4 regions of the Halopseudomonas sabulinigri genome follow, and region 1 is predicted to be linked to each of the others. Evidence: predicted binding sites of a transcription regulator. Region 1 holds the regulator's gene; each other region holds the start of a gene.

Region 1 (7,786 bases):
TGCACCCACTCCCCTCGGGCGTGTTGACGTAAACGGCTATGCGCGGCCACTGATACTGCTGCCTGTGTGCAGTCCGTTGTTATTAGACGTTATTCCGGAACCCGTAAACCTGACTACTTCCTGTGCTGCCTGGCTCTTGCCGCCACAACGCTGTGGCGGTGCATCTTGGCAGGAGTCAGAAGCCCAGACTGGACAGAAGGTCGTCGACTTCATCCTGACCGGAAACCACGTCTTCTCTTTTATCGGCATGAATCTGTGGACCTTCACCCCTGGACGAAGGTTTTTTTGCCTCACTGACGGTTTCAGGGTGGTTTATGCCGGTAATCCGATCCACCTGACCTGCCATGCGCACCAGATTGAGCAGGCTTTCCTCGACATCGTGAACCAGGGTAATGACACGCTTGATCACCTGGCCGGTCAGATCCTGATAGTCCTGCGCCATGAGGATATCGTTGAGGTGGCCAGACACGTCGTTACTGGTGTTCTCGGCCTTTTCGAGAAAGTCGCCCATACGCTTGTACAGATCACGAAACTCGTCTGCGGCCATTTCACGACGTTGCAGTCGCTGCCAATCGGCGCGCAGCGCCGCCGCCTCGCCACCCAGTTCAGAGATTTTTGGCGCACTGCTTTCCACCAGATCCATGGTGCGATTGGCGGCCTTGTCGGTCAGCTGCACCACATAGTCAAGGCGGTCGGACGCATCGGAAATCTTGGAGGTCTCGCTGTCGTCTTCGAGCGCGTGGGAGGTGTCGAGCTGAAAATTGACGATAGCGTTATGCAACGCGCGGGTCAGTTGCCCGACCTCGTGATAGAGACCGCGATCTCGGGCTTGATTGATTGCGTGGATCACCAGCAGAGCTTCGGCAAAGTCGCCTTGCTCCAGGTGGTCGACCAGTTGGCGCGCATTGTCCTTGAGGGAATGTTCAAATTCCTGAGCAGTCGCCTGGCCGGGATCCTTACTTAACGCCATAACCTGTACCCCGGTTGGTTGTTATTTTGCTTGTACTCGCTCAAAAATCTTTTCGATTTTCTCTTTCAAGGCTTGAGCGGTAAATGGCTTGACGACGTAGCCGTTGACGCCTGCCTGCGCGGCTTCAATGATCTGGTCGCGTTTGGCCTCAGCGGTGACCATGAGTACCGGCAGGTGCTTGAGGCGGTCATCGGCACGCACCGCACGCAGCAAATCGATGCCGCTCATGCCCGGCATGTTCCAGTCGGTCACCAGAAAGTCGAAATTACCGCTTTGCAGCATCGGCAACGCGGTATTGCCATCATCGGCTTCAGCCGTGTTGGTAAAACCCAGGTCGCGCAACAGGTTCTTGATAATGCGCCTCATCGTCGAAAAATCATCAACGATGAGAATTTTCATATTCTTGTCCAAGTCGACCTCCGTACAAACCAGGGAAAGTGCAGGCCTGCACCCCGAAAACCCATTGCAATGGCCAAACTAGCCGTATAAAGACGTTCTGAACAACCCTCTGCCGTGCAAACTGCTGTTCACAACACCCTCGCTACCACCATCAAAACAGGATCGGGCACAGTGCTACCATCAGCGCGATCCGAGCATTGTCCGGATGTTGGCGACAAAATCAATCATTTCGCCAACTCGACAAGCGTGCGCGCAGACGTGCGGCACATTGACTGTGCAATTGACTGACCCGTGACTCACTGACGCCCAGCACAGCGCCAATCTCCTTGAGATTCAGTTCTTCATCGTAATACAGCGACAACAGCAGCTTTTCACGCTCGGGCAAGCCGTTGATCGCCTCGGCCAGCGCCGCCCTGAAGCGCTCATCTTCCAGCCCGGCGAAGGGCTCAAAATCGCCCTGTACATCGGCCGGCGCGCCACTCTCCAGCAAATCATCAAAACTGAACAGCTTGCTGCCGGCGGTATCATTGAGGATCGCGTAATATTCCTCAAGGCTCATATCCAATTCGGCCGCAACTTCGTGATCTTTAGCGTCGCGCCCCAAACGGGACTCTACCGAGCGCATTGCGTCACTGACCATACGGGTGTTGCGATGCACCGATCGCGGCGCCCAGTCACCCTTGCGCACTTCATCCAGCATGGCGCCACGAATACGAATCCCGGCATAGGTTTCGAAGCTGGCGCCCTTGCCAAAATCAAATTTACGCGAGGCTTCGAGCAACCCGATCATGCCGGCCTGCATCAGATCTTCCACCTGTACGCTAGCCGGCAGGCGACCCAACAGGTGGTAGGCAATACGTTTTACCAGCGGAGCATATTGCTCAACGAGTCGATCCTGATTGTCTGCAGAAACTTGTGCTCGTGTATACATGCTCAATCCGCCAGCCGATGCAATCATAGGCCTGACCCGGTGGGCCGTACCAGACGTTCGACGAAGAACTCGAGATGTCCGCGTGGATTGGCCGGTAAAGGCCAGGCATCCACCTTCTGTGCAATCGCCCGAATGGCCATAGCCGCCTTGCTGCGCGGAAAGGCTTCGTAGACTGCACGTTGCTTCTGTACGGACTTGCGCACCGCTTCGTCAAAGGGTACGGCCCCGACGTATTGCAGCGCTACGTCGAGAAACCGGTCAGTTACTTTGGAGAGTTTAGCAAAGACCAGCCGACCTTCCTGCGGTGTGCCGACCATATTGGCCAACACGCGGAATCGGGTCATGCCGTGATCACGGTTGAGCAGCTTGATCAGTGCGTAGGCATCGGTAATCGAGGTTGGCTCGTCGCAGACGACAATCAGTGCCTCCTGTGCAGCACGCACGAAGCTGACCACCGAGTCGCCAATACCCGCCGCGGTGTCGACAATCAGCACGTCGATGTTATCGCCGACCTCGCTGAAGGCCTGGATCAAACCGGCATGTTGCTGATGATTCAGGCTGACCATGCTGGCGGCGCCGGACGCGGCGGGCACCACGCGTACACCACCCGGGCCATTGAGCATCACATCGCGCAGGTCACATTTGCCTTCCAGCACATCCGCCAACGTTGCCTTGGGTTTGAGACCCAGCAACACATCGACGTTGGCCAGCCCCAAGTCGGCATCGAGCAGCACGACGCGACGGCCCATGTCTGCCAGCGCCAGACTGAGGTTGACCGACACGTTGGTTTTGCCGATACCACCCTTGCCGCCAGTGACTGCGATAACCTGAACCGGATGATTGCTACCCATCTACGTTGATTACCTTGAATTATTGATTTTGCTTAGCTTGCCCGCTGGCCATGCATCATGCCGGCAAACACATCCGCCATCGCCTGATCGGCTGGCGCTTCATTACCTGCCATGCTGACCGCACGGCTGACCAGCTGGTGACCGACGGCCCGGTTGATATCGTCCGGAATCCGCTGGCCATCTGCCAGATAGGCTACCGGCAAACCCTGCTCCATAGCCAGCCCTAATGACTCACCCAGGGTCGCCGCTTCGTCAACCTTGGTCAGGATACAGCCACTCAAACCGCAGGTCTTGTAGTTGTGGTACGCCGCCTTCATTACCCGGTACTGACTGGTCGCTGCGAGTACCAGCAGATTGCGAACCTGGCGGCCCTGCTGTGCCAGTGCGCTCAACTGGCCACGCAGATAGGGATCGTTGGCCTGCAGCCCCGCGGTATCTACCAGCACCAGGCGCTTGCCGGAGAAATCAGCGAGAACATCTTCAAGACTGTTCTGTTCATCCACCACGCGCACCGGCACATCCAGGATACGGCCCAGCGTACGCAGCTGCTCGTGGGCGCCAATCCGGTAGGTATCCATGGTCACCAGCGCGACGTGCTGACTGCCGTGCTTGAGCACGTAACGCGCGGCCAGCTTGCCCAGGGTGGTGGTCTTACCGGCCCCGGTCGGGCCCACCAGGGCAATGATGCCACCCTGTTCCAGCACTTCTTCACGCAGCGTGGGAATGCGGTGGGACAGGTGAGCCAGCAGCAGCCGCCAGGCCTGACGAATATCCGGCACATCGGCGACCTGGCGCAGCAGCTCCTGACAGGTTTCCGCTGGCAGGCCGATCTGGGTCAAACGGCGCCACAGGCCAGCCTGCTTGGGCTGCCGTTGGTTCAATTGGCCCCAGGCCATACCGCCCAGCTGCGACTCCAGCATTTCACGCAAACCCGCCAATTCGGCGCGCATCGCGCTCAAGCCGGAGCTCTCGGCCGGCTCCGCTGCGGCGGGCGCCGCACTGGCGGCCACCGCGGGCTTGCGTGCTACAGGCTCCTCACTGGGCTCCTGCACCAAACGGTCGAGCAGATCGCGCGCCACGGGCGAGCCTTGCTCGGCGGCCGCACGCATGCTGTCACCAAATAATTGACGGTTGACGGTCGGCTGGTTGCGCGAGGCCATCTTGCCGACTTCCAGCTCGGCGCGAGCGGCAACGATACGTTCCTGGGTTTTCTTCAGCTCCTGGTCCAGACCGGGCGTCGGCGGCGTGATGCGCGGCGCGACGTAGTCCAACGCGGCAGTCAGCTCAACACCACCCGCCACGCGGCGGTTGGCGATGATGGAGGCGTCAGCACCCAACTCGTCGCGCACCAGCTTCATCGCCTGGCGCATATCGGCGGCAAAGAAACGTTTTACTTTCATGGCTGACCTCATCTGTTACCGGTGCCCCGCGCAGGGCGCCAGGCGGCTGTTAATCTCTATTCGCACTAGGCGTTCAGTTCTGGCCGACGGTGGCGACTATGGTCACCTGTTTGCTGTCCGGGATCTCTTGGTAGGACAGCACGTGGGCTCCGGGGGCGGCGTAGCGGACGAACTTGGCCATCATCATGCGGATCGGCCCAGCTACCAGCAGTATCGCTGGCTTGCCCTGTACTTCCTGGCGCTGCACCGCTTCAGAGAGAGAGCGTTGCAGTTTTTCCGCCATCCCCGGCTCCAGCAGCATGCCATCATCAGCACCCTGCCCGGCCTTCTGAAGACTCTGTAGCAACATCTGTTCCAACCTTGGCTCAAGGGTGATCACAGGCAGCTCGGAGTCAAGCCCCACAATGCTTTGCACGATGGAGCGCGACAACGCCACTCGCACCGCGCCGATCACAGCGCCAGTATCTTGACTCTTACCTGAGCTGTTGGCGATGGCCTCGGCAATGGTCCGAATGTCACGCACTGGCACCTGCTCCTGCAGCAACCCCTGCAACACCTTGAGCAGGTTCGACAGCGAAATCAGCCCCGGCACCAGCTCCTCGGCCAGCTTGGGTGAGGCCTTGGCCAGCACCTGCAACAGCTGCTGCACTTCTTCGTGACCGATCAGCTCATGCGCGTGCTTGTGCAGGATCTGGTTGATATGGGTCGCGACCACGGTACTGGCGTCGACCACCGTGTAACCCAGTGATTGCGCCTGATCCTTCTGCGAAGGCTCAATCCACACCGCATCCAGACCGAAGGCCGGGTCTTTGCCTGCCAGCCCCTTGATTTCGCCAAACACCTGGCCGGGGTTGATCGCCAGCTCGCGGTCCGGGTATACCTCCGCCTCGGCCACGCCCACACCCATCAGCGTCAGTCGGTAAGCATTGGGCGCAAGATCGAGGTTGTCGCGGATATGTACCGAGGGCATCAGAAAACCCAGATCCTGCGACAGCTTCTTGCGCACGCCCTTGATCCGCGCCAGCAACTGGCCTCCCTGATTGCGGTCAACCAGCGGAATCAAACGGTAGCCGACCTCCAGCCCCACCATGTCGACCGGGGTGACATCATCCCAGCCAAGCTCACGGGTTTCCGGACCCTGCACGGCTGGCGGCTGCGCCTGTTTGCGCTCCACTTCGGCCTCTTCATCGGCCTTGACCTGCTGACGCTTGGCGATCACATAGGCGCCGCCGGCCGCCAGCAAGCCCAGGCCAATAAAGGCGAAGTGCGGCATGCCCGGAATCAGGCCCATGATGATCAGGATCGCAGCGGCAATCGCCAGCGCCTTGGGCGAAGCGAACATCTGCCGTTGCACCTGCGCGCCCATGTCCTCAGAGGTGGAGACCCGCGTCACCATAATGGCGGCGGCGGTAGACAGCAGCAGTGAAGGTATTTGTGCTACCAGACCGTCACCGATGGTCAGCAGCACATAGATCTTGCCCGCTTCGGCAAACGGCAGGCCGTGCTGGGCCATACCGATTGCCAGACCGCCGATCACGTTGATAAACAGGATCAGCAGGCCTGCTACGGCGTCCCCACGAACGAACTTGCTGGCACCGTCCATGGAGCCGTAAAAGTCCGCTTCCTGGGCCACTTCCGAGCGCCGGGTCTTGGCCTGCTCCTGATCGATCAGGCCGGAGTTGAGGTCAGCGTCAATCGCCATCTGCTTACCGGGCATGGCATCCAGGGTAAAGCGAGCGCTCACTTCGGAAATACGCCCCGCACCCTTGGTTACCACCACGAAGTTGATGATCATCAGGATGGCAAACACCACCAGACCCACCACATAGTTACCGCCGATCACCACCTCACCAAAGGCCTGAATCACCTTACCGGCGGCATCGCCACCCTCGTGACCGTACAGCAACACGACCCGCGTGGACGCCACGTTCAGCGCCAGGCGCAGCAAGGTAGCCACCAGCAAAATGGTCGGGAAAACAGCAAAATCGAGCGGCCGCAGGGCGTAGGCGCAGACCAGCAACACCACCAGCGCCAGGGCAATATTGAAGGTGAAGAGGACGTCCAGCAGGAACGGCGGCACCGGCAGCATCATCATGCCGAGCATGACCAGCAACAGAATCGGCACGCCCAGGCTGCCGTGCCGCAGCCCGGCCAGGTTGGTTCGCATATTACCCATCAGTTGTGCGCGATCGACAGCCATTGCCCGGTAGATTCCTAATCAATAATTTGACGCAAATTGCGTGCTTGCAAAGGCCTACGCAAGAAGTGTTCCAGCTCGCCGCGAACTGTTCCGCACAGATGATGTCGAAGTGCTACACAACAAAGCTCAAAGCCGGTGCTATGCTTTGCTGGCGTCGCCACTCTGGTACACTGGCGTCTCTATGACGGCAATGGATGGCCCCGCTCAGTACAGTAAGACTGGCTGGGCAGAAAAGCGCTGAAAGTTACCCTGTGCCGATGCTCGGCACAGGCCTGTTTCAGGCATTTTCAGGAGCACGAACCAGCGTTATCCGGCCATCACAGAGAGAGTTCATGCGCGTACTTCTTGTTTTGCTGCTCAGCATTACAGCGGCCCTGACCGGCTGCGAGAGCCTGTCCAAACCCGACGGGCTGCTGGCACGTTCAGGCGAAGCACTGGAAAATCAACGCCAGCGCCTGGCTGAGCTGGCCGCCAGCCTGACCAGCGATCCGCAAGAGCAGCAACGTCACGCCGAAGTCGAAGCGCTGTTCAATCAGCAGTACATAGACCCGCTTACCAGGTACCTGAACGCCCACGCCAGCGATGCGGACTACGCGCCCTATTTGCCGCTGGTGCGCGAAGAACGCCAACAGCGCTGTAGTGCCATTGCCGAGCGTTATGCCTTACAAGCCCCCAGCCAGGAAGCATTACAGCGCCTCAAGGGTGGCTACAATTTCTCCTGCCCTGAGGTGATCAACGCCTTCGCCCAGCGCGTTCGCGACCTGCCGGCTGACGCGAACGCGCTGCCCGCCGCCGAGCCACGTCCGGCGACAGCCGCCAAGCCGGCCAGCAGCCAGCAGCCGGCCAGCGATGACGCCAAGGATTGCTACCTGCTGTTCAGCATCAAGAATCTGCAACAGGCCGCCGCTCCCTGCCTCGCCTCGGCCAACAGAGGTGACGCCAAGGCTGAGCACCACATGGCGGTTATCGAGCAAACCGCCAACAACCAGAGCGAAGCGCTGCGCTGGGCTCGCCGGTCGGCGGAGGCCGGCGACG
Region 2 (7,786 bases), 840 kb from region 1:
GTCCAGACTTTGGGCGGTTCGTACTGCTTGTCGTTGCTCATATTGCGTGGTCCCGAACAGTGAATGGCGAGCCCGAGTGGATCACAGGCCCGATACAGGTAGCCGAAATCCTAGCATGGAGTCGGCTACCCCACCTCGCGGCATGGATCAGACCTTGTAATAGGCCAGCAGCGCACGGAGCTTCTCCGCCAGTTGCGTCAGGTTCTGACTGGCAATGCGGGTTTGCTCCACCTGTTCACTGTTCTTCAGTGCCTCATCACTGATGCGCACTACGTTGCGGTTGATCTCTTCCGACACGTGGCTCTGCTCTTCGGCGGCGCTGGCAATTTCAGTATTTACCTGGTTGATACGCGTGACCGCATTCATTACATCACTGAACGCCTTGCCGGCGGCCTCGGCGACTTCAGCATTACGGGTTGCGAGGGCGCGGTTGCTTTCCATCATGCTGGAGGAGCGGCTCACACCGGTCTGCACCCGGTCGATCATGCTGTGAATCTGTTGGGTGGACGCCTGAGTGCGCTGGGCGAGTGAGCGCACCTCATCCGCGACCACCGCAAAGCCGCGACCCTGTTCGCCCGCGCGCGCTGCTTCAATGGCGGCGTTCAAGGCCAGCAGGTTGGTTTGCTCGGCAATACCAACGATGACTTCCAGCACCTTGCCGATGTCGTTGGAAGCCGAGGCCAGTTCATCAATCACCTGCATGGACGCGGTAATCTCACTGGCCTGTTGCTGAATGCTGCTGACCGTGCTGTTCATGGTGCCGCGGCCTTCTTCGGCTTCACGGCTGGCCTGGTTGGCGGCGGTTTCCCCGGCGGCGGCGCTCTGCGCGACACTCTGCGCAGTAAGACTCATTTCATGCATGGCCGTGGCCACCATCTCGGTCTCACGGTTCTGCACACTCACCGAGCTAGCGGATTGCTCGGCAATACGCGCCAACTCATCGGCCTGCTTGAGAATGGTGCCGGACGATTCCAGCGCCTCACGGATGGTGTGCTGGATGCGGTCGAGCAGACGGTCGAAGGCACCGGCGAGGATGGCAAACTCATCGCGGCCTTGTGCATTGAAACGCACGGTGAGATCGCCCTTGCCGTCGGCGATATCCTCGATCGCAGCGATGGTGGCATTCAGCGGTCGGCTGACGATGAACTTCATCAGCAGGCTGATACCAATCGCCAGAATGACGCCGGCCAGGGTGATCAGCGCGGCGACCGCCAGCGAGTTCTTGATGATGAGGGCGCTCACTTCCGCATTTGAATAGCCCAGCACAATGTCGTAGCCCCAGGGCGCGAACGGCGCTGTTTCAATGTGCCACTGGCCTTCGGTATCGGCCAGGGCGTCGGCAATCTGCTCGTCGGACAGATGCGAGGAGTGCATGCGAATCTTGCCGGTGGGGTCGCGCAGGGCAACAAAGCCGTCTTCCAGAATACGCGCATCGGCAATCGCCTCGGCCAGCGAAGTGAGGTTGGCGGAATAGCCCACATACCAGATGCCCAGCACCCGGCCGCTGGCGTCCTTGATCGGCTCGTAACCGGTCAGGTAAGGCTGCCCGAGAATATCGACCTGACCATAAAATGCCTGCCCGGCGAGTATCGCCTTGATCGCCGCGCCGTCTGGCGCCAATTGTGTGCCGATGGCGCGCTGCCCCTCGCGCATGACGTTGGTAGACACGCGGATGAAGTTATCGCCCTGGCGGGAGAACAGCGTGGCGGTGCCGCCCATGACCTGGGTCAAACCATCCACCAGGGCAAAATCGTTCGCTTGCGGTTGGTAGCCCAGTTGCAATTGCGCCGCACTGGCCCCGCCCACCTGCACGCTGCTGCCCAATGAAGCCTCTCCCAAGGCAGTGCCACGCTCGATCAGTAACGCCATGCTGTTGCGAACACGCTCGCTCATGATCGCGTCCGTGACGCCCAACAAGCGCAGCACCTCGTTGCGCAAACCCGCCGACTCAGTGGTGGCGCGGGCATGGATCAATCGGGTTTGGGTAACGGAGCTGATAACCACGCCGACCAGAATGAAAACAACTAACAGGGCGGCCAACGTGGCGACAAACTTCTTTTGCAGGGTCATTGGGGGAGCTCTCCTGAATGCCGACATGGCACGACCTTGCCTTGCTATCGGCTGAAGCGGAGCGAGGTTTAGTGAAAACCTCAGGGCGGTAGTGACTTTCGCCCGTTCCGGTGCGCGCCGGTCGAGAGCGGCGGCTTAAGGTTGTTGCTGGGATACCTGCGGTGATTGAGCGCTCCGCTCTATGGTGGATCACACCCGCTCGCTGCCAACCTCCCACCAGGTGGGTAGCAGGGCGCGTACGCTGCGCTGCCCGAAGCGATCATCCAGCAGGTAGACCACGCCGTTGTCCTGGGTGGTGCGAATCACCCGCCCGGCAGCCTGTACTACTTTCTGTAGCCCGGGGTAGAGGTAGGCGTAGTCGTAGCCGTTGCCACCCTGATCGGCAAACATGGTTTGCAGGCGTTCCTTCATTTCTTCATTGACCGGATTGATCTGCGGCAGACCAAGGGTGGCAATGAAGGCGCCTATCAATCGACTGCCCGGCAGGTCGATCCCTTCACCAAAGGCGCCGCCGAGCACAGCAAACCCGATGCCCTGGCCCTGCTCGGTGAAGCGCGCGAGAAAGGCGCTGCGCTCACCCTCGTTCATGCTGCGCGACTGAGCCCAGACGGGGATAGCGGGGTAGCTCTGCTGAAAACGCTCCAGCGCCTGCTGCAGGTAGGCGTAACTGCTGAAGAAGGCCAGATAGTTACCCGGCTGCTGGGCAAACTGCTGCGCGATCAGGTCTGCGATGGGCTGCAGGCTGGCGGTACGATGCTGGTACCGGGTGGAGAGGTTACGAATCACCGAGACGCGCAACTGCGTGGGTTTGAACGGCGAATCAACCTCCAGCCAGCGGCTCTGCTCCGGCAGGCCGAGTAAGTCTGCGTAATACTGCGCGGGACTCAGGGTGGCGGAAAACAGCGTGGTGCTGTGGGCACTGGCAAAGCGCTGCTTGAGAAAGGGCGCCGGCACCATGTTGCGCAGGCACAGGGTCGAGAGGGTGCGCTGGCCGCCAAAGCCTTCATGCCGCGTTATGTCGAATAACGAGTGCGGGCCATAGGCTTCGGCCAGCCGGCAGAACAGCATGGCATCGAAGTAGAAGCGCAGCAGCGCGGCCTCGTTGCCGGTGGGTTGCTCGGTCAGGTGATCGGTGATGGCGCTGACCGCTTTTTGCAGACTGGCGATGAACAGGTCGGCGATGGTCGGGTAGATCTGGTAGTCGTCGGTCTGATCGCGGTGCAGCGCATTCCAGTGGCGGGCTACCCGATCAAGCGAGCTCTTTAATGATTTGGGTGCGCTACGGCGCAAGACATTGAATACCTGTTGATCGAGTTCGGCGGTGTACATGCCGCGGGCGCGGTCGATCAGATTGTGCGCCTCATCCACTAGCAGGGTGACGCGCCAATCGTTGAGCACGGTCAGGCCGTAGAGCAGGGCGGTCATGTCGAAGTAATAGTTGTAGTCGCCTACCACCACGTCACTCCAGCGGCACAGCTCCTGGCTCAGGTAGTAGGGACAGATGTTGTGCTCAAGGGCAATATTGCGAACGCTCGACTGATCCAGCCAGCGGACGTTGACGGCGGCTAATCGCGCAGCGGGCAGGCGGTCGTAGAAGCCCTCTGCCAGCGGGCAGGATTCGCCGTGGCAGGCTTTGTCCGGGTGCTCGCAGGCTTTGTCGCGGGCGGTATGTTCCAGCACCCGCAGGGGCATGTCGTTTTGCTGGCTGCGCAGCGTGGCCAGCGCTTCCAGCGCGAGTTGCCGGCCAGGTGTTTTGGCGGTGAGAAAAAACAGACGGTCCAGTTGCTGCTCGGGGAAGGCTTTGAGCTGCGGAAACAGGGTGCCGAGGGTCTTGCCGATGCCGGTGGTGGCTTGCGCCATGATGGTCTCGCCATCGCGCGCCGCGCGAAACACCGCCTTGGCCAGCTGGCGCTGGCCGGCGCGAAAGCTGGCGTGCGGAAAGCGCAGCTCTTGCAGGCAGGCATCCCGCTCACCCCGGTGCTGCGTTTCTTGTCGCGCCCAGGCAATAAAACGGTCGCATTGCAGCGCAAAGAAACGCCGCAGGTCGTCTGCCTTGAAGGTCTCGCGATAGGGCGTTTCTTTCTGACTGATGACGTTGAAGTACACCACCGCCAGGTCGATTTCTTCCAGCGCCAGCTCGGCGCACAACAGCCAGCCGTACACTTTGGCCTGGGCCCAGTGCAGGCTGCGGTGGTTGTCAGGGATGCGCGAGACGTCGCCGCGGTGGGTCTTGATCTCTTCCAGCAGGTTTTGCGCGGGGTCGTAGCCGTCGGCACGGCCGGTGACCAGCAACCCGGGGTAGCTGCCAGCCAGAGCGAGCTCGCTGAGATAACCCTCACCCCGCCGGCTGACCACCGTCTGATGCCCGGCAATACCTTCCTGGGCGGTGGGTGCGGGAGTAAAGCGCAGGTCGAGATCACCCTCCTTGGCGGTGAACTCGCATAGCGCGCGGACTGCGACGCGGTAGCTCACGCGGGCTGCTGCCACTGCACATAACACACCTCGACCGGCATCTGGTGCTCCGCACAAAAGGCCAGCCAGCGCCGCTGGTTGTCCTGCAGGCGGTCGCCTGGGCCCTTTACCTCGATCATGCGATAGCGCTGCTGCGCGGGCCAGAACTGAATCAGATCGGGCATGCCGGCACGATTGGCTTTGATATCGCCCAGCAGGCGCTGGAACCAGTACCTCAGGTGAGTGGCCGGAATGCAGCGCAGTGCAGTCTCCAGTAGCGGCTGATTGAGCAAGGACCAGCAAACAAAAGGTGATTGAATCCCCTGCTTCTGCTGGAAGTAATGGTTGATGGTCTTTTGGTATTGCGCGCTGTCGAGCTGGGCCAGGCAGCGATCAAACAGCGCGCGTCGCCGTGGGTAGAAATCAGCGCTGTGCAGGTCGGCCGGGCCACTGTGAAAGGGATGGAAGAAGGCGCCGGGGAGGGGAGCAAAGATGGCCTCCCAGCACAACAGACCAAAGAGGCTGCAGATCAGCGTGTTTTCCACGTAGTAAACCGGTGCGGAACCCTGACCCAGGTGCTCGGCGACCATCTGCTCTACGCTCCGGTCAGGCAGCTGCGGCAGCACCAGATGTTGCTCGGGCGTAGGCCGTGCGGTCGCAGGCGTCGAATTCTGCATTTTCAGCTTGCGCGTGAGCCGCGTCACGGCGCGTTCTACCAGTTGCCGCTCGGCCTCGCTCTCCGGGGCGAGCAAGGCTTGTTGTGCCAACGCATACGCAGCGTGCGCCTGTTCGGACTTTTCCAGCAAGCGAATGCAGCGTTGCCGCGCGCCTGCGTGGTGGCAGCGCTGATATAACGCTAGCGCCTGTTCCAGCTGTTGCTGGCGCTCAAAGTGCTGCGCGAGTTGAAACAGCAACCGCTGGTGACGTTGCTCGATCCAGGGATTGTCGCTGTGGAAACCGCTGAGCCACGCCAGGATGTCGGTTACGCTGGCACCCGCGTTGAAGGCATCGCGGCATTGCCATAGCAGCAGATAGTCTTCCACGTCCTGGCGCCGGCTAAAGGCGCGTGACTCGGCCGATAGCACCACCTGTTCATAACGGTAGACACCCAGATCGGCGAGGACAAATTCGGACCAGCTCTGCGCCAGGTTGCCAAAGAACAACAGCCGAAAGCGATCACAGATATCGCTCACGGTGAGGCTGACAAGCGGTTCGTCAGGCACGCCAGGCCACTGTCGGTAGGGCAGGGCCGCCGGTTGCAGCGCGGCCAACGCGGTGGTCAGTGTGGTCTTGCTCTGTTGTCTGGCGGCAGCGGGGTTGGGCAGCAGTGCAGCGAGCTCGTTCTTTAGCAGCAGGGTGGCCAGCTCCTCTGCATACAGTGGTGCGTCATCACGCAACCAGCCATTGACCAGGAGCGGCGTGGCCGCAGTGTCAATGTCGCCAATCTCGTCGTATTGCAGCTTCGTCAGCCGGAAGTGCTGACCCTTGCGCATGATCAGGCGTACAAGCAAGGCACGGGGTTTTTTCGGCGCGGCGACAAAGCCTTGGGCAAAACCCAGCTCTTGCTCGCTCAGCAGATCGCGATAGCGCGCGAGCACCCAGTCGAGCACTGTCTGAAAGTTGCTGAGATAGTAGAAGTCGGCGGCGTCTGGGATCGGCATAAATACAGTACTGGTTGTGCGTACAGTATTGTGGCGCCGTCACCCCGTGCTTGCAAGCGTGGCTTGGTACGTCTGTGCTGCCGTTCATCAGCCAGCTCTCCCGGCAGGCGTGGCGCGCCGGCGTCAGTACAAATCGGCCAGATCCAGGGCGACCATGCCCGCCAGCTCGGCTGCCGGCCGGGGCTTGCTCAGGTAATAGCCCTGCACCATGTTGCAGCCGAGCTGGCGCAAAAAGTGCAACTGTTCAGGTTGCTCCACTCCCTCGGCGACGACTTCAAGTCCCAGCTTGTGCGCCAGCAATATGGTCGCTTCGACAATGGCGCTGTCACTCAGGTTGGCGGGTAGTTCGCTGACAAAGGTGCGGTCAATTTTCAGCGCATGCAAGGGGAAGCGCTTGAGATAGGCCAGAGAACAGTAACCGGTGCCAAAATCATCGATGGACACTCGCACACCCAGGCGCTGCAACGCCTCCAGGGTGCCGGCCGAGGTTTCCAGGTCATTGATCAGCATCTGCTCGGTAATTTCCAGCTCCAGCTGATTGGGCGCAAAGCCGATTTCCGCCAGCACTTCGGCAACCTGAGCGGCCAGGTCACCGGCGGAAAACTGCCGCGCCGAGAGGTTGACCGACATGCGCAGCGGTAGCTGGGTCAGGGCCTGTTGCGCCATGGCGTCAAGGCAGGCCTGTTTGAGTACCCACATACCGACCTTGACGATCAGCCCGGTCTCTTCCAGCAGGGGGATGAAATCATCCGGCTGTATCAGCCCGCGCTCGGGGTGCTGCCAGCGCAGCAGGGCTTCCATACCAACAACCTTGCCGCTGAGCATGTCTGCCTGGGGTTGGTAGTAAATAACGAACTCGTTGCGCTCAAGCGCCCAATGCAAGTCTGACTCGAGCGCCAGCAGATCCTGTTGGCGCTCATTCATGGCCGGCGCGTAGAAGCGGAAGGCGCGCCCGCCCGCGGCCTTGGCCTGATTCATCGCCGAGTCGGCATTGCGCAGCAGCGCCTCTACGGTTTGGCCGTCGTCTGGCCAGATGGATACGCCGGCGGTGAAGCTGAGAAAAATATCCTGCTCCGCCAGACGTATGGGGGCCTCGAACGCACGCTTGAGTTTATCCAGCACGCCGACGATGGCTTCTGGGGCGTTCAGGTCGCTGGCAACGATTACAAACTCGTCCGCGCCATAACGCGCCAGCAGGTCTTTGGGTCTGATGTGGCGGCTTAGGCGCCCACTGATCTGTTGCAACAGCAGATCGCCGGTGCCATGGCCGAGGCTGTCGTTGATCCGTTTGAAGTTGTCCATGTCGAGAAAGAGCACCGCCATTCTGGACTGGCGTTGCTCGGCGCGCTGAATCTCGCTTTGCAGTTGTTGCCCCAACATCACCCGATTGGCCAGGCCGGTGAGACCATCGTGGGTCGCCTGATGCTGCAACTCTGCCTCGAACTGCTTACGCTCACTGATATTGCGCGCGATGGTGGAAAAGTAAGCGGTTTCACCCGATTTGTCGCGGTGCGCCATGATCACTTCCGACAGGTAAAGCTTTTCTCCATCAGCCAGGCTAAGCATGGACTCGCGCTCCACCACACCGTGCCGCTCCGCCTGAC
Region 3 (7,786 bases), 110 kb from region 1:
GTTCGGACGCTGCCGTCAACCAGTTCTGCGAGTCGCTGATGATCGCCTCTTCTCCCAGGAACCCGAGAATGACAGCCAGATCGTGGCGGTTTTGCGGAGAGTCGTCGATCGACAAAATATGACTGTTGGGCAGCATAGGCAGGGGAGCTTTCCTGTTGGCTCGCTGGGCTGGTCGTGGCGCTATGATGGCGCCGCGCCATACCCTGTTATCTTGGGCTTAAATGTAGTCAGAAATGGCGCCAGAGTCAAATAGTTGGCGCAGCAAAGTTGGCTGCTTTTCGGGAGTCAAAAGCCCCCGCCAGCAAACGCCCTTCAGGAAAACATCTGATAGACCTTGGCACTCTGGCGGCTTTTCTGCAGCCCCTGTAGCTCTTCTGCCAATTTGCCCTGCACTGCCTGACACAGGGCAACCACCTCACGATAGGTACCACTTAGGCTTTCCAGCACCTCGGCGATCTGTTGATCGTCTCGCTGGGGGTCTTGCATTGCCTGCTTCACCTGCAAACGACATAACTTGTCCAGCTCGCCCACTTGCTGCCAGTCACCGGCCTGAACAGCAGCGATCAGGCACTCATGGGTGTTTTGAATCTGCTCAACGGCATTGGCCATCGGAATACTCCTCAAGATTGGCGAATGCCGTCCCAGCCGGCTTTCACTTCACGCAGCAAGTCGATTACTTCATCCAGCAGTGCAACATCGTTCCGCAGGTTCGCCTCGCTGAGGCGCTGCTGCATGAAAGCATATAGCCTCTCGAGGTTGCCTGCCACCTCGCCACCCTGTTGATGGTCCAAAGACTCACGCAGACCACCAATGATCGCCACGGCCTTGCCGATCTGCTCGCCCTTCAGTGCCAGGTTGCCATGCTGCATCGCCCCCTTGGCCTGGGCGATACGTTGCAAGCCACCTTCCATCAACATCTGAATCAAACGATGCGGATCAGCTTCGCTGACCTGCGCATTGACGTTGACGGTCTGGTACTGCTTCATCGCGGCATAAGCATTCATGGGACGTATCCTGAAGATAGGTGGCACATGATGTTTATATCGGCAGCGCGGGGGAAACTTGAGGCAAATAGACTAAAAAGGTGGCGACTTCGTACTGGCTCGCAAAAGCGCGGCGCGACTACGCGGGAACGCGCTGGTTCTAACTGCACAGGCCGCGCTTCATCGCGGCCTGTGGCGGTGGCTGGCACCCAAGATCGCTGCAACTTCACCTTGCCTGGCAACAGCAACAGCAACAGCAACAGCAACAGCAACAGCAATGGGAATGGGAATGGCAAACTACGCTTGATTTGGCTGGTTTCGCCCAACTCTAACCGGTACTGGCCGTGACTAACCCCCGCCAGAACAGCCGGTCAAGCAGGCTCGATAGAATCCCAGGCTTCTTTTATCTCACCCAGCAAGTGCTGAACTTCATCCAGCGAGCGCGGCGTATCATCCAGTGCCACACCCGCCAGTTTGCGCGTCATGTAATCGTACAAGGCGTCCAGGTTTTCCGCGATCTCGCCACCCAAATCCTTGTCCAGCGACGTTTGCAGTGCGCCGATAATGCTGATGGTACTGCTCACGGCTACGCCGCGACGCTCCGGATTCCCGGTCGCCTGCGCGTGTCGAGCCAGCTTGACCCGCTCAATGGCGCCATCCAGCAACAGCTGAACCGCACGATACTGCGACACTTCCTGAGAGATATTGACCTTTTTGTAGGTATCGATCGGGTTAGCCATTTACGAATCCTTTTTGACGACGCCAGGCAGGTTTGCCAGTTGGCCGGTGAGGTAGTCACTGGTGCTAGAGAGGCCTGCAACCAATGTATCCATTGCGTTGAACTGCGCCAATAGCCGCGCCTCCAGCTTTTCCAGGCGCAGATTCAGCGTCTCACGCTGATCGTCGATATCGGAGAGCCGGTTCTGCAGTGACGTGGTACGCCCGTCAAGAATGCCGCCACTTTTGGTGTAGGGGTCAATTTTCGCATCCAACTGACCGATCAAGCCGTTATCGCCGGCGAGAAAATCGCTGACCGCCTCGTAGTTGTTTTCGAGTGCATCATCCAGCTTGCTGCTGTCAATTGCCAAAGTACCATCGCGCTGGGTGGTGATGCCCAGGTCAGCCAGCATACGGATGCTACCGCTGTTGCTCGAGCCCAGTACGCTACGCATAGACGACATCAACGAACGCACAGAAGAGTCGCCAACCAGGGCCCCAGTGAGCGGCTCGCCATCATCGCCCCCTACGGAAGTGACTGCGGTCAGAGAACCAATCGACTTCATCATGGCGTTGTAACCATCGACAAAGGATTGGAGCGAGGTTTTAACGCCCGCCTTGTCTTCGGCCACACGGAGACTGATGCTGGTACCTGCGTCAATGGCGTCCTGCGACTGAGCCGCCTTGAGCGTGATTGTTACGCCATCAATGGCGTCAGAAATAGTATTACTGGTACTGGAAATAGCGAGGCCGTCAATCGCCAAGTTGGCATCACGGGCATAGGAAATGACTCTCGGCTCACGCGGGTTGCCGGGGTCGGCCGGGGTTGCCGCAAAGTCTGTGGTTGCCGGAGGTGTATAGGCCAGGTCGGCCAGGTTCCCGGTATCGGTGCCGTCCGTTGCAACACTGACACTGATGTCGTTTCCTGTACCGGCTTTGGTAGAGCCCAGCACCAGACGAGAGCCGCCAGCACCGCTGGGATCCGTCACAATAGTGGCGCTGATGCCGCTATCCTTACCCGCGGCGTTGATCGCATCGCGAATACCAGAGAGGCTACTGTTGGCGTCGGTAATATCAATATCCAGCGTCGTGTCGCCCGCTGTAATGGTCATGGTTCCCGTGCCAACGGCATCGGTCGCATTATCTTGACCGCGCAGCGCTACCTTACTGGTCTGGGCCAGATTGAACACCTGCACATCATAATTGCCAGTCGCCGCCGTACTGTCAGCGGTTACACTGAAGTTGGTCGCACTGCCAGAGGTAGCAGTGCGCTTCTGATATATCTCGGTGCTATTGAGCTTGTCCAATACCGACTGGAAGGTGGAGAGAGCGCTGCGAAAAGTACCAAGCCCGGTAAATTTGGCCGTTGTCGCGCTTTCCAGACGAGTTAACTGGGCTGCTTTGGGGGCGCCGTCGGCGTTAACCAGAGCGCTGACGATATTACTGATGTCAAGACCAGAGCCAATGCCTGTGATAGCCATATACTGTACCTCGCGACCGTTTTTTGACGGAGCGCCTACCGAAGAGAGTGTCCCGGTCTATCAGGCAAGTAGCGTGCCAGTAAAACCGGCGGGCAGAAAATCAGGCCTCTGCCTCAAACAGCACGCTACGGATTTCCGACAGATTCTCGGCTAACCGAAGCGCTTCTTCCGAGGGGATCTGGCGGATTACATCGCCACTGGTTGCCTCGGTTACATTAATCACCACCCGGCCGCTATCATCATCAAGGTTGAAATTGATGTCTCGGCGAACCGACTGAACAAAATTCTGAATATCAGAAACCGCTGCCTGCAGCTGATCACGCTCAACTTCAGCGCTTTGCTCTACCGCTTCACGTGTTTGAACTGCCACCGGAGCTGGTTCCGATTTCGCCTGTGCAGCTTCCATCTGCCTTACTGCCTGGCCTTTGCCGGCACCCGCTTCCACCGCAACAGCGCTGGACGCAGAGCGGGTTACTTCAAACGGTTTAATAACACCCATATCCATGGTGCTTACCTCGCAACGGACAACGCGGAGGGAAGGTTACCCTTCCCCCCGCATATTACCCCTGATCCAGACTTAGCCCAAGAGGCTAAGTACGGCCTGAGGCAGCTGGTTGGCCTGGGCCAGGATCGCAGTACCTGCCTGTTGCAGGATCTGGTTCTTGGTCAGGTTTGCAGTTTCAGCCGCGTAGTCAGTGTCCTGAATCCGGCCGCGAGCGGCAGAGGCGTTTTCAGCCACGTTCTGCAGGTTGCTGATGGTCGAATCAAAGCGGTTCTGAGCAGCACCCAGAGAAGCACGCTGACTGTCGATCGACTCCAAAGCCGCGTCGATGATATAGACCGCTTTCTGAGCGCCTTCGGCAGTGCTGATGTCGATGTCGCGAACTTCAGCATCGGTTGCAGCAACAGAAGCCAGAGTAACCGCAGTACCGCCAGCCTCTGCCGCAGTTTGTGCTGCAGCTGCTGTAGCGCCGGAAGCGAAGGCGATCGACAGCTCACCATCGTTAGTACCCAGATCAGCATTGGTGACAACGTTGATTGAGCCATCATCAGCGATGAACGCACCCACACCGATGTTCGCATCGTTAATCGCGGTAGCCAGATTTTGAACCTGCTCAGTCACAGTGGCGCCGGAAGCAAAATCAGAGCTAATGGTAAACACACGATCGGTGCCGTCTGCACTACCGGCAGCGATAGTGAAAGACACTGCCATGGAGCCCGAAGCTGCAGCAGTAGCGCCCGCTACGTCCGAAGTCGCAATGCTGCCGCTGCTGATCGAATCGCTACGCAGGGACTTGGTGCTGGTCTCGTCAAGCTTCAAGCTGATTGCTTCGTTAGCAGCACTGCCCACCTGGAAGGTTTCAGTACCGAAACTACCGTCAAACAACTTCTTGCCACCGAAGGCAGTAGTGTTGGAGATACGGTCGAGTTCCTTCTTGAGTTCGGTAACTTCCGAGTTCAGAGCGTCACGCTCGGAATCACCGTTGGAGCCGTTGGCAGCCTGCAGTGACAGATCGCGCATACGCTGCAGAATGGTAGTGGACTCCTGCAGAGCGCCTTCAGCGGTCTGTGCAATGGAGATACCGTTGTTGGCGTTCTTGGTAGCCACGCCCAGACCGTTGATCTGACTGGTCAGACGGTTGGAAATCTGCAGGCCAGCCGCGTCATCTTTTGCGCTGTTGATCTGAGAACCCGAAGACAGGCGCTCCAGAGAAGTGGCCAGCGAGTTGGATGAAGAACCCAGGTTACGCTGGGCGTTCAGAGAAGCTACGTTTGTGTTGACTGTAAGGGCCATGGTATTGCCTCCAAAGGACCTGAAAATGTTTGCCTGAGCTTGCGACTCGTGGGCCGGACCTGCCCAGGCACCCATTGAGTTCGCATTCAGTTACTGTATCGACGCTTTGCCAGAAAGCTTTAGGATGAATTTCACATATTTTTCTTGCTAATTTCATCGCTTCGGCTAAGGCACCGCTGGCAAACACGCCAGCCATGACTCTTTATCGACCAGCTACACTATTCCTTTAGCGCTTTAGTTGCCGTTCATCGCCTTAATCACGGGCTAGGGCAGCCATGCCTCACGCCAACGTTCAAGCCCTTCACCGTCAAGCATCCAGGCAGTTTTCACCGCTTGGTGCAAATCACGCCCCTGTGCGGCAGAGGCTGCAGGCTCTGCCAAGTGCGCACGTACCGCATCCATCCAGTCACGATAACGATTTTTGACCCGCGTTACGGGCAGCGTGCCCGCGTAACAGCGCACATCGGAACAGATGACTGGATAAGAGCAGGCACCGTACTCCAGCAAACGCAGATTACTTTTGCACTCGTTGAACAGATGCTCCTCAACCGGGGCGAGCGCCAAATCCAGATTGAGCGAAGCCAGTTTCCGAGGATATTTTTCAATGCTCACCCCCTCATGAAACTCGTGTACGTAAGGACGAAGCTTTTCCGGACACATGCCCAAAAAAACCCATTCGACTTCATCGGCGAGATCTTTCACCAGATCAAAAATCAGCTCAAGATCCCCGGTATGACTGGCACCCCCTGCCCACCCTACTCTCGGCTTGGTCGATGCATTGCGAACTGAAGGCGGCAGGTTGCCCCACCAACGCGGATCAAGCCGGTTATGTACCACCTGAATGTCGTCATGAAAGCCAGTAAATGCCTCAGCCAGGGCATCTGTGGAGACGACAAAGCGATCAACAAACGACAACCCGCGCTTCAATGATTTGACGATATCTTTGGGCATCGCATTACGGTGTGCATTTTTCATTGGCAAGTTGGGCAGATAGTCATCCAGCTCATAGACTTTAAAAGCACTGGAGAAAGCCTTCATACGACGCATGGCTTCCAGCCGGTCATCACCTATCTGCCGCTGTAGCACCACGACATCCGGCGCATAGCGTTCAAGATCAGTAACATGCATCAAGCCTTGGGATAGAGCTCCGTCCACTAGCCCTGCACTGAGCAGCGCGTTAAATGGTTGAATAACGCGATAGTGACCACAACCGAACAAATCGGCCGGATGGGCCAGCACTACCGGCTGAGGACGCCACACTTCGAGAGGACGCCAGGAAATCTGCGGCGCCGCCAGTTTGAAACCGCCAGGCTTAGCCAGCGAGAAATTGGGATTGTAAGCAGGATCGCGTGCCAGCCGCGCCAGCCAACGTGCGTATAACTTATCCTCCGTATCCACCGTCATACTTGGCTTGGGCGTACTGTGAAGCAGGGTCGCCCTGGGAGTCCAAACAATAATGTAGCCGCTATCGGTGACACGCAGGCACAGGTCCAAGGCTGCTCCTTCGTCGGCAAAGGCACCCGCGTCCAGACCACCAAGGTCAATGTAAAGCGACTTTCTTATCAACAGGCATTTGCCGGAAACAGCGCTAACGTTTCGATCAACCTGGAGTCGCTGCATATAGCCGGGCGCTCCCAGCGGCTCGCCAAGAAAAACTTCGCCTGCGGGGCCCTCAAGACCCAGAACCTGCCCGGCATGGGTAATCTTGCCCTCGGCATTAACGGTGCATAGACCCACAACGCCGACCTCGGGTCGCTGCGCGTGATTCATCAGCTCATCCAACCAGCTGTCGTTGATTACCGCCACATCGGGGCCTAGCAAAAATAAATAGTCACCGCTTGCGTTGAGCGCAGCCTGGTTATTCGCATCGCTTTGGCTTAAACGCTCCGCCGAGCGCAATACCTTGACCAAAGCAGTGTCCATTTGCTCCAGCGCGGCCAGCCAGTCAAGCGTCGCACCCTCGCGGCTAGCGTTATCGATCAGCAAAATCTCGTAGCGCCCGTATGCTGTGTTCTCGAGCACACTCATGACACAACGTTGCGCGGCAGCCAGCTCATCGCTGACCAGTATCACAATGGACACCAGCGGAGTCTCTGCATGACCGTAGTCAATCTGATACTGACCGGGAAGGACGCTTTTTACCGACGCCTGCGGGTAACCTCTGGCCGCCAGATGCGTTTTGATGACTGAGCGCTCTAGCTCGGAATCGCGTAGCACCAACGCCTGACTCAACACCAAGGGCTCTGGAACATGACCCAATCCGGTCAAGCCATGTTGATTTACCAACCGCAGTATCAGGTCGAGCTCCATAGCCTCGCCGGTCTGCGCGTCAAAACCACCAAGGCTCAACAGATTCTCGCGATTAAATAACCAATGCTGGGACATCCCCTGCGGGAAGCTCAACAGATAATCGAGATTGAAGTCGGGGCGCAGCGCCAATCCATAATCGGCGTCATCTTGACGGTATAAGCCATCAGCGTAGATAGCTCGACAATCAGGGTTAGCCTGCAGCTCAAGCGACACCATTTGCAAACCGCTGGAAGCAAACTCATCACCCGCCCTGCACAGCATGACCCAGTCAGCAGAAGCTGAGGCAAGCGTATTGTTTAGCTCATCTATCCAAGTGTGCTTATCAACCTGCCGCCACTGCCCATCATGTCCCACCGGCGGCGCCGCAACACTGAACACCAGCGATGAGACATTGGGCACCTCCAGCTCGAGCTGAAAGGAGTTAAGGCTTTGAGTCACGGCTGAAAGGTCGCCATCAAGGTCAATAATGACGGCCATCAGCTGACCTGCTGATGCCTCTT
Region 4 (7,786 bases), 170 kb from region 1:
CTTGTTCATATCTGTAAACCTCAAAGTGGGTGTAATAGTCATGCTGGGTTGTGCTCACCAGGCTGCGCAGCTTGCCGTATAGGTGGCAAGGCGCACCAGAGGGCGGCACCACCATTGATCGGGAAGGCGGCCTCACTGGTCGAATTCAATCGCCAATTGGCCTAAAATCGCGCCTGCTTATGAACCGGTGGAATGGCGGATGCCGCCCACCACATCATCCCATTTGTGTTTCGTCGTAACCCTCCATAATCACAAGAATAGACAGGTACAGACAGGACCGGAAGCGGCGCACCGGTTAATCGCTGGCTGGCCATCCTGTACCGCTGGTTACCGATTCCGTTGTTCGGAGGACCGCCCATGTCTCCCTTGCAGGCAGCATGGCTGTATTACCTTGCGCATCCGGCGCTGGTGATTAACGCACTGGCGCTGTTTTTTGCCGTTACCGGCAGCTGGCTTTGGCTGGCTACCCAGCTGCGCGGTCTGTTGGCAGCCCAGCGCCTGGCTACTGCTGCGCAGGCGCCGCAGCTGAACGCCAACGATCGCGCGACAATGCGCAGCAACCGCCTGTTCTATAGCGTTGGCGCGCTGAGCCTCAGTCTGGCACTGCTGCTCAGTGTAATCAGCACCCAGATATAACGGGTCGGCGGCAAATGCCGCCTCAGGTTGCCTCCAGCACCCGCAAGCGACTGCGCACCGGGTTGGCATATTGCAACAGCCAATACGGCTGTTGCGCGGGTGACACCGCGGCCAGACGTTCGGCAAAGCGGCGCTCCTCGGCGGCGACCTCGGCGGCGGTGAACGAGCTGCGCCAATCCGCCACCGCTACCGGCAGCTCACCCTGTTGTTCCAGCGCCAGATAATTGCTGGGATACAAACGGTATTGGGTAAGTATCTGCTGATCTACCGCTCGCGCCACCACCTTGGCATCGGCATAGTCCTCCTGCAATGGCTGACCAAACGCCACATGCACCCGTCCCTTGTAACCAGTCAGCCCCATGGCGATGGAACGATCATCCTCACCGGCTTCCTTGCGGTACTCACCCAGACGGGCCTTCTGCTCAAGTTCACGGGCCTTCATGCCATCGCAGGGGTCCCATTCGTAGGCAATGGAGACAGGTACGATGCGCAGTGAGCGAATCACTTCGGCAAAGTCCTCACCCTTTCGACTCATGCAGAACATCTTGATGATCGCCGGATCGGTTTCATCCAGACCATCCTTCGCGCGTCCTTCAGCCTGGGCGATCCAGATCGACTCATTTTGCCGCAACGAGTGGCTGATATAAGCCGACATGGTCTGATATGCCTGCAGCTTCTCACGGCGCCCGGTCAACGAGCGATGGACGATGAAGCACTTGTTCAGCCGCATCAGGTCGGCAACGAAGGGACGTTGCAGCAAATTGTCGCCAATTGCCATGCGCGGCGTCGGATGGCCCGCGTGGTAAAGCGCATAGTTGACGAACGCCGGATCCATCACGATGTCGCGGTGGTTGGCCAGAAACAGGTGAGACTGCCCCTTCTGCAGATTTTCCAGGCCGCTGTAGGTCACCTGTAGAGTGCTACTTTCAATCAGACGATCAAGATAGGGCTCCAGCTTGTGCTGCAGCGTGTCCACGCAGGCGATACCCCGCGCCTCACGGCGCAGACCGCACTGCACCGCCGCCTGCAACGGGCCGGGGAACCAGCGTGACAGGCGCGGAAAACGATAGGACGTCAGCATCCGCATCAGATCGCGGTCGGCCAGTAATCGTGCCATTACCGTTGGCACTTCAGCATCGTCATACGGCCGAATAGCATCAAACTCGCCCATGTAATCCTCAATGTCGTAAGCTCAGGCCGCGCATTATGCGACGCGCACAGCGGTTTCGCCAAATTGACGATAGGGCTACACTGGGCGTCACACTCGCTACAGCGGAGTTATCCCTTGCAGGCCCTCGAAGAAGCTACCCTCGCCTGCCCGCATTGCGGCGAAGCCATCGTCCTACTACTGGACATCGCCAGCGGCACGCAGGCTTACATCGAAGATTGCCAGGTGTGCTGTCAGCCCATCCATGTGAGTCTGTGGATTGATCCGCAGGCAGACGAATACCACGTTGATCTGCGCCGCGAGCAGGACTGAGCATGCAGTGTATCTATCGCCCCCTCGATCTCACCGAGGCCACACTGTTGCAGCGCATGCTGGCCGACCATCACATCGACTGCCATATCAGCGGCCAGTACCTGCAAGGCGCTGTTGGCGACCTGCCAGCGCACGACCTGATTGCCCTGTGGCTCAGCGATGAAGACGCTCCGCGCGGCAGCCAGCTAATCAACGACTACCTGGCAGCCAGCCCGCTAGAGGCAGCCGGCGAGCAGCCTGACCCGGACTCTCGCCCTTCATGACCGGACGTCTTGCCCAGTTCACCCCGCCGCACGCCAGTACTCCCGGCGATTGGCAACCCGACTGGAATCTGCCACCCGGCGCGCGCGTTCTGATATTGCGCAAACAGGCGGCGCGTCTGGAATGCGTGCCGGTACTATGGAATCTGACACCCGCTTGGCTGACCGATTTTAGCCGCGCCAGTTTCAACGCACGCGCCGAGTTCCTGCATGAAAAACCCATGTTCAAACAGGCACTGGCGCAACGCCGCTGTCTGCTTCCGGTCAATGGCTATTACCTGTGGAAAAGCAACGGCACGCGCAAGCACCCCTGGTATCTGCGGCGCCGCGAAAGCGGCCTGGCACTGGCCGGGCTGTGGGAGCGTTATCAGCTGGATGACGGTCAGTACTGGGACAGTTGCGCACTCATCACCGCGCCGGCCAAGGGCTTGCCGGCCAAGCTGGCCGAGCGTATGCCGGTCGCGCTGAACAGCGGCGAGCAAGCCATCTGGCTGGCAGAGGCAACCGCCGTTACCGCCCTGCAGCCGCTGCTAATGAACGCCGAGGCGCAGGTCGAGATGATGCATCCCGTGGCCAGTGCCGTCAGCAGCCCGCTGACCAAGGGGCCGCATTGCTGCAACCCCCACGGCCCGGTTCAGACCTTGAACTGATTGATCAGGCGGCGCTGATGCTCGGCCAACTTGGTCAGTGAAGCACTGGCCTGAGAGGCTTCCTCGGCACCCGCAGCGACCGACTTGGCGACAGTATCAATAGTGGTCACATTGCGGTTGATGTCTTCCGCCACAGCGCTTTGTTGCTCCGCGGCACTGGCGATCTGATTGTTCATGTCGTTGATCACCGAGACCGCCTGAGTGATAGAGGTCAAGGCGGCATCCGCCTCTTCGGCCTGCAGCACGCTCTGATCGGTACGCGCGCGGCTCTGCTCCATCACCTTGACCGTTTCGCGGGTGCCGTTCTGCAACTGCTCGATCATGGTCTGGATCTCAGCCGTCGACGACTGGGTCTTCTGCGCCAGGTTGCGCACCTCGTCCGCCACGACGGCAAAGCCGCGCCCCTGTTCACCCGCGCGCGCCGCCTCGATAGCCGCGTTCAGCGCCAGCAGGTTGGTCTGCTCGGCAATACCGCGGATGGTATCGAGAATCCCGGTGATGTTTTCACTGTCCCGCGCCAGCGACTGCACGCTGTCTACCGCGCGCTGAATATCCTCTGACAGACTTTGAATGGTCGCCGAGGTCGCTTGCACCACCTCCCGTCCGTGGTTCGCCGAGCCATCAGCATTGTGCGCCGCACTGGCCGCCTGCGAAGCGTTGCGCGCAACATCCTGCGCCGTTGCGGTCATTTCGGTCACCGCGGTGGCCACCAGATCGATCTCGCTGAGCTGGCGCTGCACGCCGTCGTTGGTGCGGATAGCGATATCGGCGGTATGCTCGGAGGCATCCGTTACCTGCTGGACCGACCCCACAACCTCTTTGATCATGCCCTGCAACTTGTCGAGGAAGGCGTTGAAACCCTTGGCAATCGCGCCAAGCTCGTCGGCGCGCTCCACTTTCAGCCGTTTGGTCAGGTCCCCGTCGCCCTTGGCGATATCGTCCAGCATCGCCACCAACTGGCGTGCCGGTTTGGCCAGGCCGTAGGCCACGAAGACCATCACCACCAGCCCGACCAGGGCCACCAGGAAGCCGACAACCGCCAGCATAATTGCCGAGCTGGTGCGCTGGGCATCCAGCTCGGCATCCAGCGCTACCAGATCTGCCATCACGGCATCCAGCGGCAGAATAATCAGCAGCGACCAGCGCACGTTGCTGCCGCCGATAGTGATTGGCATGGCCAGCTCAATATGTCCGCCAGCTTCGTCGATGTCGTAAATGGGCTCGTCCTGCAGGCGCGCCAGGTTAGCCAGATCGTTCGCATCGAGTACGCTGTCGGCACGATCACCCGGCTTGGCGTCACTGCCGGTGTACGCCACCAGACGGCCACGCTCACTGATCAGCGCCTGCTGGCCCTGGCCCGCATAGAGCTCGTTGTCGCTCTCATGCAGCATGCCCTGCAGAAAATCCATCGAAAGGTCGGCCCCGGCCACACCCACAAAGTTACCCTCACTGATGATAGGCACCGTGAAGGAGGACAGCAGGATGGTTTTATCGCCCACTTCATAAGGCGCTGGATCGGTCACGCAGGGCCGCAGGCTTTCCTTGGGGCAGAGGTAATATTCGCCCGCGCGCACACCGGTCTCGAGGAGGGTTTCATCTTCCATATCAGACAGCGAGTCCAGCGTGAGTGAGCCGTCCGCGTTACGGTACCACCAGGGCATGTAACGGCCAGTGCCATCGTAGCCGCCACCTTCAACGCCTTCAAAAAAGTTGTCCAGGTCATCCAGCGAGTTGGGCTCCCAGCCGACGTAGGCTCCCAGCAGGTCCGGGTTTTCCTTGAGGGTCATTTCAATCACGCGGGTCATTTCCTCGCGCCCCATCATCAGCGCGGGCATGCCATCAGGCTGGATCTCGCCAATCATCTGGTTGAGGTTGGCCAATTGCGAGGCAACGGCAAGCGGGAATTCCAGATGGCGGCGAATGCGCGCGCGCTCAGCGTTGGCGATCGACAGCAAACGCTCCTTGACCACCCCTTCCAGCAATTCCTGACTACGCGCTTGCACGTGTTGTTGGCTGCGCTCGGAGGAGTAGACGGAAAACAGCGTCATAACCCCCACTGCGATGAACAGACAAGCTCCAGCCAGAACTGCGATGGATAGCTGAATCGACTTGAATTTCATTGATTACCTCGGCTTAGCGGCCAGACTAGGGCGGCGCGTACATGTTCTTGTTGTTATATCGGCGCAAGGCAAAAAAACTTCAATCCTGTGAGGACTTTGGCGCTTTGGCGCTGTCGAATTGCCTGAAACCGGTGATGGCCATACCATACTAGCCGTGTTTCCGTGTGCTGAACTACCGCATTTTATGCACCGCGCCCGTTAACCCGGTTCGCCGCCGAAACAGTCGCGAACTGGGCAGCGCCCCAGGCTCTGCTAGATTTACCGGTGCGGGTGTGTATTGCGTTCAATCAATCTGGAGAAACACATAATGAAAAAAACGCTGATGATGCTTGTAGCAACCCTGTTCGGTATCGCTGTGCTCTCGGGCTGCAATACCGTTGAAGGCTTTGGCAAGGATGTGCAAAAGGTTGGCGATGGTATTGAAGACTCTGCCGATCGATAAGCACCACAATGGCGTGGCGGTCAAACGCCACGCCCAGTTATTCAAGGAAAATAGAACCATGCGATTGCGTTTTCTGCTGTGTGTCCCGGTCATCGCGCTGGCCGGCTGCCAGAGCGTACAGACCACCCAGGGTGGCAATGTGGGGGTAGACCGCACCCAGTATATGATGAGCGGTTTATCCAGTGAAGAAGTCAACCAGATGGCCGCCCAGTCGTATGACGAAACCCTCGCCGAGGCCAAAAAGGCCGGCGTGCTGAACACCAACGCGGCCACCGTGCGCCGTCTGCGCAAGATCGCCGACGACCTGACCGCGCAAGCCACTTATTTCCGCCCCGATGCTGCGCAGTGGGATTGGGAGGTCAACCTGATCAAGGATGACCAGCTCAACGCCAGCTGCGCCCCCGGCGGCAAGATCCTGTTCTACTCCGGCATCATCGACAAACTCAACCTGACCGACGATGAGATTGCCCAGATCATGGGCCACGAAATCGCCCACGCCCTGCGCGAGCATGGCCGCGAAGCCATATCCCGCGCCTATGCGACACAGATGGGCACGCAACTGGCAGGCGCCCTGCTGGGTCTGGGCGCCGGCAGCCAGCAGGCTGCCGAAATGGCAGTACAGTATGGGCTGACCCTGCCCAACAGCCGCTCGAATGAGAGCGAGGCCGATCTGATCGGCCTGGAACTGGCGGCCCGCGCGGGTTACAACCCCGACGCTGCGGTCTCCCTGTGGCAGAAAATGTCCAGCGCTTCGCAGGGTGAGCCACCGGCTTTCATGAGCACGCACCCCTCCTCCTCCGGCCGCATCGATGCCCTGCGCGCTGCCGCGCCCCGGGTTGAGGCGCTCTACCAAGCTAACAAGTAAACCCTTGCCGGGCGCCGCCAGGCGCCCGGCATCCGCTTGACCCTTACCCCGCTGAACGTCCCGTTCATCCATTGCGCACAAAATAACTGGCCGTGCGCCGATAAATCATTAGAATATCCGCCGCTCAAGGCCATACTGGCCGACATGGGTTCCCTAACCCCATTTACAAACAACGGCGGAGGCACGGCTTCCGAACCGGTAAAAAGGACACAAGATGCAGACCCTTTCCCCCGCGCGCCGGCAGCAGGCCCTCGCGCTGCTGATTGCTTTTCATATCGCCATCATCATTGCCAGCAACTATCTGGTTCAGTTGCCGATCACGCTGTTTGGCTATCACACTACCTGGGGCGCCTTCAGCTTTCCCTTTATCTTTCTGGCCACCGACCTGACCGTCCGCCTGCTCGGCAAGGGCGCCGCACGCAAGGTGATTGCGCGCGTGATGCTGCCTGCGCTGGTGGTGTCTTACGCGGTATCAGTGGTGTTTCAGGAGGGCAGTTATCGCGGGTTGGAAGCGCTGTTGTCGTTCAACGACTTCGTATTACGTATTTCTCTTGCCAGTTTCGTGGCCTATGTCATCGGCCAGTTGCTGGACATCCAGGTGTTTGATCGCCTGCGCCAATCGAAGCGCTGGTGGATTGCCCCCAGCCTCTCGACCGTGCTCGGCAACCTGGCCGACACCTTCGCCTTCTTCTCCGTCGCGTTCTGGCGCAGCAGCAACGAGTTTATGGCGACCCACTGGGTCGAAATCGCCACGGTGGACTACGCCATCAAGCTGATCATCAGCCTGCTGTTGTTCCTGCCGCTATATGGCGTACTGCTGAATGCGCTGCTGCGCCGCATATCAGGCCCCACGCCTGCACCCAGCCACTGATCTGGCGAGCACGTCCACGGCGCGCTGCTACCAGAGGCTGACTCCCAGCCCCAGCAGCGCGCAGACCGCCAGCGTTTGCAATGCCGAACGCTTGGCCGCAAAAAGCATCAGCACCGCCACTAAGGCAATCACCACAGCGCCCGCATCCCACTGGCCCGCAAAGCCTTGCGGCCAGAACACGTGGTAGGCGAAGAACAACGCCAGATTGACGATGACGCCCACTACCGCCGCTGTAATTGCCGTCAGCGGCGCAGTGAACGACAGCTTACCGTGGGTCGATTCAACCAGCGGGCCACCGCCCAGAATGAATAGAAACGAGGGTAAGAAGGTAAACCAGGTCACCAGAAAGGCCGCTACCGCACCCGCCAGAAATGCCTGCGCCGGGCCAAATACCTCCAGCCCGTAGCCACCGACAAAAGCGACAAAGACCACCACCATGATCAGCGGGCCCGGCGTGCTTTC

What was found. The regulator FliA, encoded in region 1, starts transcription of late flagellar genes. The targets are predictions, from matches to a motif close to CTAAAGTTTNNNNNNNNNNNGCCGNTAA.
Region 2: the regulator FliA is predicted to act here: its motif matches at 2,115-2,142, upstream of BLU26_RS02280 (methyl-accepting chemotaxis protein).
Region 3: the regulator FliA is predicted to act here: its motif matches at 5,072-5,099, upstream of BLU26_RS06625 (flagellin).
Region 4: the regulator FliA is predicted to act here: its motif matches at 5,202-5,229, upstream of BLU26_RS06880 (methyl-accepting chemotaxis protein).

The regions. Positions count from the first base shown of each region.
Region 1 is NZ_LT629763.1:1,358,719-1,366,504, forward strand. Features, by position in the region: gene BLU26_RS06040 (chemotaxis protein CheA) at 1-1, opposite strand, end outside; gene BLU26_RS06045 (protein phosphatase CheZ) at 176-970, opposite strand; gene BLU26_RS06050 (chemotaxis response regulator CheY) at 992-1,369, opposite strand; gene BLU26_RS06055 (RNA polymerase sigma factor FliA) at 1,590-2,324, opposite strand; gene fleN (flagellar synthesis regulator FleN) at 2,324-3,151, opposite strand; gene flhF (flagellar biosynthesis protein FlhF) at 3,184-4,551, opposite strand; gene flhA (flagellar biosynthesis protein FlhA) at 4,625-6,751, opposite strand; gene BLU26_RS06075 (tetratricopeptide repeat protein) at 7,084-7,786, shown strand, end outside.
Region 2 is NZ_LT629763.1:516,560-524,345, forward strand. Features, by position in the region: gene yghU (glutathione-dependent disulfide-bond oxidoreductase) at 1-41, opposite strand, end outside; gene BLU26_RS02280 (methyl-accepting chemotaxis protein) at 148-2,070, opposite strand; gene BLU26_RS02285 (ATP-dependent DNA helicase) at 2,260-4,542, opposite strand; gene BLU26_RS02290 (VRR-NUC domain-containing protein) at 4,539-6,182, opposite strand; gene BLU26_RS02295 (EAL domain-containing protein) at 6,306-7,786, opposite strand, start outside.
Region 3 is NZ_LT629763.1:1,472,220-1,480,005, forward strand. Features, by position in the region: gene BLU26_RS06595 (sigma-54 dependent transcriptional regulator) at 1-136, opposite strand, end outside; gene BLU26_RS06600 (flagellar protein FliT) at 313-609, opposite strand; gene fliS (flagellar export chaperone FliS) at 621-1,004, opposite strand; gene fliS (flagellar export chaperone FliS) at 1,355-1,723, opposite strand; gene fliD (flagellar filament capping protein FliD) at 1,724-3,181, opposite strand; gene BLU26_RS06620 (flagellar protein FlaG) at 3,282-3,686, opposite strand; gene BLU26_RS06625 (flagellin) at 3,759-4,976, opposite strand; gene BLU26_RS06630 (glycosyltransferase) at 5,241-7,786, opposite strand, start outside.
Region 4 is NZ_LT629763.1:1,526,981-1,534,766, forward strand. Features, by position in the region: gene BLU26_RS06850 (outer membrane lipoprotein) at 1-9, opposite strand, end outside; gene BLU26_RS06855 (hypothetical protein) at 358-636, shown strand; gene BLU26_RS06860 (1-acyl-sn-glycerol-3-phosphate acyltransferase) at 659-1,807, opposite strand; gene BLU26_RS06865 (CPXCG motif-containing cysteine-rich protein) at 1,922-2,116, shown strand; gene BLU26_RS06870 (putative signal transducing protein) at 2,119-2,379, shown strand; gene BLU26_RS06875 (SOS response-associated peptidase) at 2,376-3,026, shown strand; gene BLU26_RS06880 (methyl-accepting chemotaxis protein) at 3,011-5,146, opposite strand; gene BLU26_RS06885 (entericidin A/B family lipoprotein) at 5,454-5,588, shown strand; gene BLU26_RS06890 (M48 family metallopeptidase) at 5,647-6,453, shown strand; gene BLU26_RS06895 (7-cyano-7-deazaguanine/7-aminomethyl-7-deazaguanine transporter) at 6,668-7,324, shown strand; gene chrA (chromate efflux transporter) at 7,352-7,786, opposite strand, start outside.